Regions from separate parts of the Rhizobium acidisoli genome, predicted to be linked through region 1. Evidence: predicted binding sites of a transcription regulator. Region 1 holds the regulator's gene; the other holds the start of a gene.
The links. The regulator PhoB, encoded in region 1, activates phosphate uptake and scavenging genes when phosphate is short. The targets are predictions, from matches to a motif close to TGTCATNNANCTGTCAT.

Region 1 (4,641 bases):
GGACGGTGATCGGCAAGGGCTACACCGCCTTCCAGCAGACGGCGATCACCCTGCCGATCGAATTCACCGAGAAGACGATCGACCCCAGCAACAAGCGTGCGACCGACCCTTCGGCGCTGATCGCCGCCAACTACCCGGTTCTGCTGCGCGATGCGATCGTCAAGCAGCTGAATATCAACGCCTCGAGCAAGCCTGACGTGCGCGATGCAGCCGCCATGCTTTCGAAGGGGGCGCCGATCCAGCTGCGCGACATGGTCGTCGCCGATCCGTCGCTCATCGGCAAGACGGTCAATGTCACCGTGCTCGCCGACGCCAATGTCGACAGCGCCAGCAAGGGCCAGATCGACCTTTCGGTCGATGAGAAGAACCGCAAGGTCAACGACAAGCAGGTTGGCTGGATGAACGAGCTGAAGGCGAGCGGCGCTCTGCATAAGCAGTTCAACACCGGCCTCTTCGTCAACGGCAATTCCAGCCGTCCGGAGGCTGCAGGCCTTGGGGTCGCCCTCATCGGCTCGCTCTACCTGATGCTGATCGTGCTGGTGCTGGCGCTGCCGATCGGCGTTGCCGCCTCGATCTATCTCGAGGAGTTTGCGCCGAAGAACCGGCTGACGGATCTGATCGAGGTCAACATCAACAACCTCGCCGCCGTTCCCTCCATCGTCTATGGTCTGCTCGGCCTTTCCGTCTTCATCAACTTCGTCGGCCTGCCGCGCTCGGCTTCGCTGGTCGGCGGCCTGGTGCTGACGCTGATGACCCTGCCGACGATCATCATCGCGACACGCGCCGCACTGCGCGCCGTGCCGCCGTCGATCCGCGCCGCAGCGCTTGGCCTTGGCGCTTCGAAGATGCAGATGGTGTTCCACCATGTCCTGCCGCTCGCCATGCCCGGCATCCTTACCGGCACGATCATCGGCCTGGCGCACGCGCTCGGCGAAACCGCGCCGCTGCTGCTGATCGGCATGGTCGCCTTCGTCGCCAACGCGCCGACGACACCGCTCGATCCCTCGACGGCCCTGCCGGTGCAGGTCTATATGTGGGCGAACGAGGCCGAACGTGCCTTCGTCGAGCGTACTTCGGGTGCCATCATCGTCCTGCTCCTGTTCCTGATCGTCATGAACATGGGCGCCATCCTCTTGCGTCGTCGCTTCGAGCGCCGCTGGTAAACGGAGTTACAGATCATGAACATGTTGACGGAAGCTGCAGTTGAAAAGGCGCTGGATCAGAAGATGAGCAACGTCCCGTATAAGATGATCGGCCAGGATGTCTCGGTTTACTACGGCGAGAAGCGCGCGCTTTTCGACGTGAACCTGAACATTCGCGAAAACACCGTAACCGCGCTGATCGGCCCGTCGGGCTGCGGCAAGTCGACCTTTCTGCGGAGCCTCAACCGCATGAACGACACGATCGACGGCTGCCGGGTCACAGGCAAGATCACCCTTGATACCGACGATATCTATGATCCGGATATCGACGTCGTCGAACTTCGCGCTCGCGTCGGCATGGTCTTCCAGAAGCCGAACCCGTTCCCGAAGACGATCTACGAAAACGTCTCCTACGGCCCGCGCATCCATGGTCTGGCCAAGTCGAAGGCCGATCTCGACCAGATCGTCGAGACCAGCCTGCAGCGCGCCGGCCTCTGGAACGAGGTCAAGGACCGCGTGCATGAATCCGGCACCGGCCTGTCGGGCGGCCAGCAGCAGCGCCTCTGCATTGCCCGTGCCGTCGCCGTCAGCCCCGAAGTCATTCTGATGGACGAGCCCTGCTCGGCGCTCGACCCGATCGCCACCGCCAAGGTCGAGGAACTGATCCACGAGCTGCGCGAGAACTACACGATCGTCATCGTCACCCACTCCATGCAGCAGGCCGCGCGCGTCTCGCAGCGCACCGCCATGTTCCACCTCGGCAATCTCGTCGAGGAGAACGACACCGACAAGATGTTCACCAATCCCGACGATCCGCGCACCCAGGACTACATCATGGGTCGCTTCGGCTGATTTTGGCGACACCGAGCCTTCCCGTTATTCGAGGATAAAGCCCCATGGCATCGACACATATTTATTCTGCCTATGATGATGATCTGAAGTTTCTGTCCAGGCGGATTTCCGAAATGGGCGGCCTGGCCGAGCAGATGGTCGCCGAATCCGTCCGGGCGCTGGTCAACGGCGATACTGCGCTCGCCCAGAAGGTCATTTCCGACGACGTGATCCTCGATCACGCCGAGCGCGAGATCGGCGACAAGGCGATCGTCACCATCGCCCGCCGCCAGCCGATGGCCGCGGACCTGCGTGAGATCATGGGTTCGATCCGCATCGCCGCCGATCTCGAACGCGTCGGCGACCTTGGCAAGAACACCGCCAAGCGCGTCATCGCCGTGCAGAGCACCGGAGTGCCCCGCAAGCTCGCCCGCGGCCTCGAGCATCTGTCCGAGCTGGCGCTCGTCCAGCTCAAGGAAGTGCTCGACGTCTACACGACACGCGCCGCCGACAAGGCGAGTGCGATCCGCGAGCGCGACAACGAGATCGACGCGATGTACACCTCGCTGTTCCGCGAGCTCCTGACCTACATGATGGAAGATCCGCGCAACATCACCAGCTGCACGCATCTGCTCTTCTGCGCCAAGAACATCGAGCGCATCGGCGACCACGCCACCAACATCGCCGAGACGATCTATTACATGGCAACCGGCGCGCAGCCGGAAGGCGACCGTCCGAAGGACGACAGCGCCAACACCGTCGGCGCGGTCACGGAATAACCGCGCACCAGCCTATTGCGTGCGCGCCCATGTGGGGCGCGCAAAGAGGTCGCAGCCATTTTTCTGATTTTGCGCAGGATGCATTGCTTAAATCACCCCCGGTTTAAGGATCATGCGCGAGGAGACCGACACGCATGATCCCGAGAGTTGCAGTTGTTGAAGACGAAGAAGCCCTGAGCGTGCTTCTTCGCTACAATCTCGAAGCTGAGGGCTTCGAGGTCGATACCATCCTTCGTGGCGACGAGGCCGAAATCAGGCTTCAGGAGCGCACGCCCGACCTTCTCATCCTCGACTGGATGCTGCCCGGCGTCTCCGGCATCGAACTCTGCCGGCGCCTGCGCATGCGGCCGGAAACTGAGCGCCTGCCGATCATCATGCTGACGGCGCGCGGCGAAGAGAGCGAGCGCGTCCGTGGGCTTTCGACGGGGGCCGACGATTACGTCGTCAAGCCCTTCTCGACCCCGGAACTCGTCGCCCGCGTCAAGGCGATGCTGCGCCGTGCCCGCCCCGAGGTGCTGTCGACCGTGCTGAAATGCGGCGATATCGAACTCGACCGCGAAACCCACCGCGTCCACCGCAAGAGCCGCGAAGTCCGCCTCGGCCCGACCGAATTCCGCCTGCTGGAATTCCTGATGTCGTCGCCCGGACGGGTCTTCTCCCGCTCGCAGCTGCTCGACGGCGTCTGGGGCCACGACATCTATGTCGACGAACGCACCGTCGACGTCCATGTCGGCCGCCTGCGCAAGGCGCTGAACTTCTCCAACATGCAGGACGTCATCCGCACCGTCCGCGGCGCGGGCTATTCGATGGAAGCCTGAGGGGTTTCTGACAAAGTCGAGCAAGCTCCGCCCCTCACCCTAACCGACCGGGGTCGAGCCACACGTCTCGACCCGTCCTTCGGACCCCCGTAAACGAGGCGAGGGTACGTGCCCTGCTAGCGACCAGCGAGGGACGGAGAGGTTGCGGCATATCCCCTTCGCCCCGCGCGCGGGGAGAAGGTGCCGGCAGGCGGATGAGGGGCAGCCACACCCAACACACTCACACAAAAAAACGGGCCTTGCAGCCCGTTTTCGCATGTCGACAATGTCTTACCCGCTCAGCTTGCCCGGGCTGCCGCCCGGCGGCGTTCGTTGACCGGCTGGTAGGCGAGTTTCTGGTGATAGCCGCAATAGGGCGAATTGTCGGGGGATTCGCAGCCGCAGAAATGGAAGTCGTCCTTCAGCGGATCGCCGACCGGCCACTTGCAGGTGCGTTCGGTCAGTTCCGTCAGGCCGAGGCGGCGCGAGATCGGCACGACCACGTTGCCCTTCGGCACGTATTCCATTTCCTCGACCGTTTCGATCTCGATCTCTTCCTTCAGCATCGTCGCGCCCTGCTGGCGGGTAACGGTGCGGGTGGTGATCCGAGAGGCGAAGTTCGGCGCGCGCGGCGCCGATGTCGTGCGTTTCGGCGTGCGCGCCGTGGCGGCCGTGCCGCCGGCCTTGGCGCGGCCGGGAAGGCTCAGCCGGTGAACCTTGCCGATCACAGCGTTTCTGCTGACACCGCCAAGTTGCGCCGCGATCTGGCTGGCGCTCAGTCCTTCGGCCCAGAGCTTCTTGAGTTTCTCGACCCGCTCGTCTGTCCAGTTCATGCCCTGTCTCCACCTTTTGCGTTGGTGATGGCAGAATCCCTCACCGTTGTCCCGGAAGCCTCCGAAACAAGAAACGCTTGATCAATTTTGGTGACTAGTTCCGCCGCATGCAGTCTAGTAATTGAACTTTAACCTAGTGTGAGCCTGACTCCGTGACAAGAGTCGCATGAATCCGGATGAATCGAATTCGGAGTTTTCCCCAACTTGCTGCCGCTGCGTGGCATTTCTGCAATATTGCCTGTTGAAGGTCGAAAACACC
Region 2 (4,641 bases), 610 kb from region 1:
AAGCCGGGTGTCGAGCGTGTCGTGGAACAGCCGGAAGATGGCGGCGGCGACGCCGGGATATTTGTCGAGTGTCGTCGCGATATAATCCTGCGAATAGGCGATGCCGGCCTGGCGGAGATAACGGGCATAGGCGCGCAGCACGTTCGTCTCGCGTGCCGAGAGCCCGGCCGAGAGGATCAGCCGGTTGAAACTGTCATTGTCGATGGTGCCGGCGAAGGCAGCGACGAAGGCTTCCTCGAGGGCGGCGCCGTAGCGCTGCAGATCGATGTCGCCGCCGTTGCGGGCCTCGAGCTCCATATCGTGCAGCACGACGAGTTTCGTTTGTCCGTCTGTCGCCGGTACGTCGATGTCGAAGGTGCGTTCGCTGACGACATTGAAGCCGAGATTCTCAAGCAGCGGCACGCGGCGCGACAGCGCCAGCTGGCCGCCGGCGTGGAAGATCTTCAGCGAGAGGGTACGGCTCTGCTCCTCCTGACGATGGTAGAACTCGATGCGAAGCGGCTCGCCGGCGGCGCAGGCGACGATATCGGCGAGATCGGCCACGGTTTCTTCAGGCGTGAAGGAATCCTGAAAGGCCTGGTCGACCGAGATCTTCGGCGCCTTGGGTCCGGCCAGCGCCTCGAAACGGTCGTCCCAGCGGGCGGTGATCTCACGGATCACCTGCTCGAGCTTTGACTGCGGAATGCGCGGCGTCTTGCCGCCGGAGCGGCCGATGATGAAATGCACGCGCGCCACGCCGCCTTCCGGGAAAGCCGGGTAATAGGCGGAGACACGGCCGTCATAGACGGTCTTCAGATAGGTGCCGATCCTTTCGCGAATGATCGAGTCATATTCCTCGCGCGGCACATAGACGATTACCGAGACGAAGCGGTCGAAATGATCGATGCGCGGCAGGACGCGTACGCGCGGCCGGTCGGCCAGGTCGTTGATCTGTTCGGCGAAACTGGCAAGCAGCGTCGTGTCGATCTGGAAAAGGTCATCGCGCGGATAGGATTCCAGCGTGTTGTCGAGCATGCGACCGGAATGGCTCATCGGGTCGAAGCCGAAATGTTCCTTCACCTTCTCGATCTTGGAACGCAGGAGCGGGATTTCCGAGGCGAGCGACGTATAGGCCGTCGAGGTGAAAAGGCCGACGATGCGCAGTTCGCCGGTGACGTTGCCGTCGACGTCGAAACGTTTGACGCCGACATAATCCATATAGGCGCGGCGATGGACGATGGATTTCACATTCGCCTTGGTGACGATCAGGAAGTCGGGACCGTCGAGGAAGGCAAGGATTTCAGGCGTCGTCGTCACGGCATCCTTGCCGGTGCGCAGCACGAGCACATCGGGATTGGAGAGGATGCCGAGGCCGGTACCCTTGTCGCGTTCGACCCTGGCATCGGCACCCTTGCCGGAATAGACATATTCGCGCATCCCGAGGAAGGTGAAATTCTCGTCGCGCAGCCATGTCAGGAAGGCGACGGCTTCATCGCGATCAGCCTTCTTCCGGCTGGCGCCATTGGCTGAAAGCTCGGCGATCACCCCGTCGATCTTGGACAGCATCGGCTTCCAGTCGGACACCGACAGGCGGACCTGCTCAAGCACGGTTTCGATGCGCTTGACGAGATCTGCGGCCTGGGCGGAGTTGAGCGGCGCAATATGGAGCTGGATATGGCTGACGCGGTTGGCCGGGTCGCTCGGATGATCGGCGGAATAGAGCGCAGGCGCCTTGCCCTTCTCCATGACCAGGATGGGATGCACGGCCATGAACAGGTCGCGATAGGTGCTCGTCACCTCACCCATAACCGATTCAAACAGGAAAGGCATGTTCCGGTCGGTGACCGAAAGCACCGAAACGGCAATGCCATCGGGCGTCACATCGGCGATGGTGTCGATGCCGACGCGGGGCGCCTTGCCGTTCCAGGCGGCGAGTTCCTTTGCCGAATGCACGGCGGAGAGCGCCAGCATCTCTGGCGTATAGAGTTCGAGATCGTCATTGCTGGCCCGCCCGAAGAGAATTTCCGGATCGAGATGCGCTTCGCCCGTCGCCTTGGCGACCTTGCGCGCGCTTTCGATCTGTTTTTCCCGTTTCGGATTGTTTCTGGCAGCCATGAATCGCCTCCCGCAATGGACCGGTTTTCTGCAAGCTAGCAGAAGATTTCGCGAAAAAATCTCTAAAATGCGGCCTTGAGAGATCGTTTTGATGCTTTTTTGACGCTGGAGATGGGAAATTGTCAGAGATTTTTCCGATTTCGTGGCCAAAACGAACGGGAGGATCCTCTTTTTGTTTTTCGTTCCGCCGCACATTTCCATGCTCACGTGAAGAATGGTTGACAGCGCGGCGTCAAAAAGATCATCAAACGCGGTCATCATTCGGATCTTGTCTCATGTCGGAAAATGCAGCGGGCGCAGTCATCGTCATCTCCAGTCATGTGGTGCGCGGCTCGGTCGGAAACCGGGCGGCCGTCTTTGCGCTGGAAACGCTTGGTCATCCGGTCTGGGCGCTGCCGACCATCGTGCTGCCCTGGCATCCCGGCCACGGCCGCTCGACGCGGCTGACATTTGCGGAAGCGGATTTCGACGCGGCGATCGACGATCTGATCCGGGCGCCCTGGATCGGCGAAGTCAGGGCAGTGCTTTCGGGCTATTTCGGCAATGCCGCGCAGGCGCGCTCCGTGGCTCGGCTGATCGCCGCGCTCCGGCAAGATAATCCCGAGCTGCTCTATGTCTGCGACCCCGTCATGGGCGATCTCGGCGGTCTCTACGTGCCGGAGGCGACCGCCGAAGCCATTCGCGACCATCTCATCCCGCTCGCCTCGCTGGCGACGCCGAACCGCTACGAACTTGCATGGCTGTCCGGGGCAGCGCTTGACGACAACAGTGCGATCATGGAGGCGGCGCTGGCGCTCGGGCCGTCGCGCATGCTCGTCACCTCGGCCGTGCCGATGATGGCAGGTGGTACCGGCAATCTCTATCTTTCCGGCCGTCACGCGCTTCTTGCCGAGCACCGCGCCGTCGAAAACGCGCCGAATGGTCTCGGCGACCTGCTGGCTGCCGTCTTCCTGTCGCGCCTGCTTTCCGGCCTCGAGGACGAAAAGGCGCTGCAGCTTGCCACGGCCAGCGTCTTCGAGGTGCTGGCGCGCGCCGTCAAACGCGGCAGCAACGAGCTGATGCTGGCAAGCGACGCGTCCAGCCTTTCGACGCCGATGGCCATGGTGCAGATGCGCCGGCTCCTGCATCCGGCGCAACGGCGGAAAAAATGACGCATCCGTCAATGTGCTCATTTTGCAGTGCAGCAGTTGATCTTGTCTTCCGCGCGCGCTAATCCAGAAGCATGCAGCGTTTTCCAAATTCCCTTCTGGACGGTTACCGCAACTTCATGAACGGGCGTTATGCCGATGCCCGCGACAGGTATCGGCTGCTTGCCGAAAACGGTCAGAGTCCGAGCACGCTGGTCATCGCCTGTTCGGATTCACGTGCCGCACCGGAGTTGATCTTCGATGCCGGCCCGGGTGAGCTCTTCGTCATCCGCAACGTCGCCAACATGGTGCCGCCCTACGAGCCGGACGGCCATTTCCATTCGACGTCGGCCGCGCTCGAATTTGCGGTGCAGGCGCTGAAGGTCTCGGATATCGTCGTGATGGGCCATGGCCGCTGCGGCGGCATCCGCGCCGCGCTCGACCCCAATGCCGAGCCGCTGTCGCCGGGCGATTTCATCGGCCGCTGGATGTCGCTGGTCAAGCCTGCCGCCGAGCAGATCCAGAGCAATGACGTGATGACGGCCGCCGAGCGGCAGACGGCGCTGGAGCGCGTCTCGATCCGCAATTCGATCGAAAATCTCAGAAGCTTTCCCGATATCAAGGCACTCGAGGAAGCGGGAAAAATGCATCTCCATGGCGCATGGTTCGATATTTCCACAGGCGAACTCTGGGTGATGGATGCTGAGACACGTGACTTCATTCGTCCCGAAATCTAGGGATCTGCCGCTTTATCAGTTTATTAAGAATTGCTGCTAAGATTGGCGTCAATTGGTCGCGCACGACCGACGTTTTGAGCACCGTGGCGATTGGCGATGAAGTTCGAGACCATCAAAAGGGTTATCCTGGCCGCCATCATGTTGCCCTTCGTCTTCATGCTCATTGAAGGCGTCGTCGTCATACGGGCTTCAGTCAACCAATACAGGGATCTCGAGAAAGACCGGCAGTTCGCCGACGTGCTCGCCCGCGGCGGGTCGATCGCCGCCACGGAGATCCTGAGTGAAATCGGCGCCACTCGCCTTTATCTCGCGCATCCGAGCAGCAAGACCGCTGCTGATATGCAGAAAAGCCGGGTAACGCTCGATGACGAGCGCCTTGCCTTCTATGCCAGCCTGCCTTCCCGCGATACGCTCGACGAAGGGCTTGCGGAAGAATTGTCGATTCTCAGCCTTGCCTACAGCCGCATCGTCGCCGCGCGCAGCGCCGTTGACCAGGGCCGTTATGTCGGCAGCGATCCCGGGTCGATCTACTGGTATGCGGCTCTCAAGCAGCTTGCCGTCGTCGATGCGCTTTCACCCTTGATCAGCGATCCGGTGCTGCTGGAGAAATCCAACCAGCTGATGGGCATCATGCTGACCTATTATGGGGAGAGGCTGATCACCGGCATTGGCGGCCGTTACCT

Region 2: a site for PhoB is predicted at 2,302-2,318, ahead of CO657_RS20115 (NAD-glutamate dehydrogenase). Genes of this name have one in related genera too.

The regions. Positions count from the first base shown of each region.
Region 1 covers NZ_CP034998.1:167,944-172,584, forward strand. The annotation lists gene pstA (phosphate ABC transporter permease PstA) at 1-1,163, shown strand, start outside; gene pstB (phosphate ABC transporter ATP-binding protein PstB) at 1,179-1,994, shown strand; gene phoU (phosphate signaling complex protein PhoU) at 2,039-2,752, shown strand; gene phoB (phosphate regulon transcriptional regulator PhoB) at 2,887-3,570, shown strand; gene CO657_RS00880 (GcrA family cell cycle regulator) at 3,849-4,382, opposite strand.
Region 2 covers NZ_CP034998.1:4,122,424-4,127,064, reverse strand. The annotation lists gene CO657_RS20115 (NAD-glutamate dehydrogenase) at 1-2,094, opposite strand, end outside; gene pdxY (pyridoxal kinase PdxY) at 2,370-3,245, shown strand; gene CO657_RS20100 (carbonic anhydrase) at 3,317-3,958, shown strand; gene CO657_RS20095 (GGDEF domain-containing protein) at 4,055-4,641, shown strand, end outside.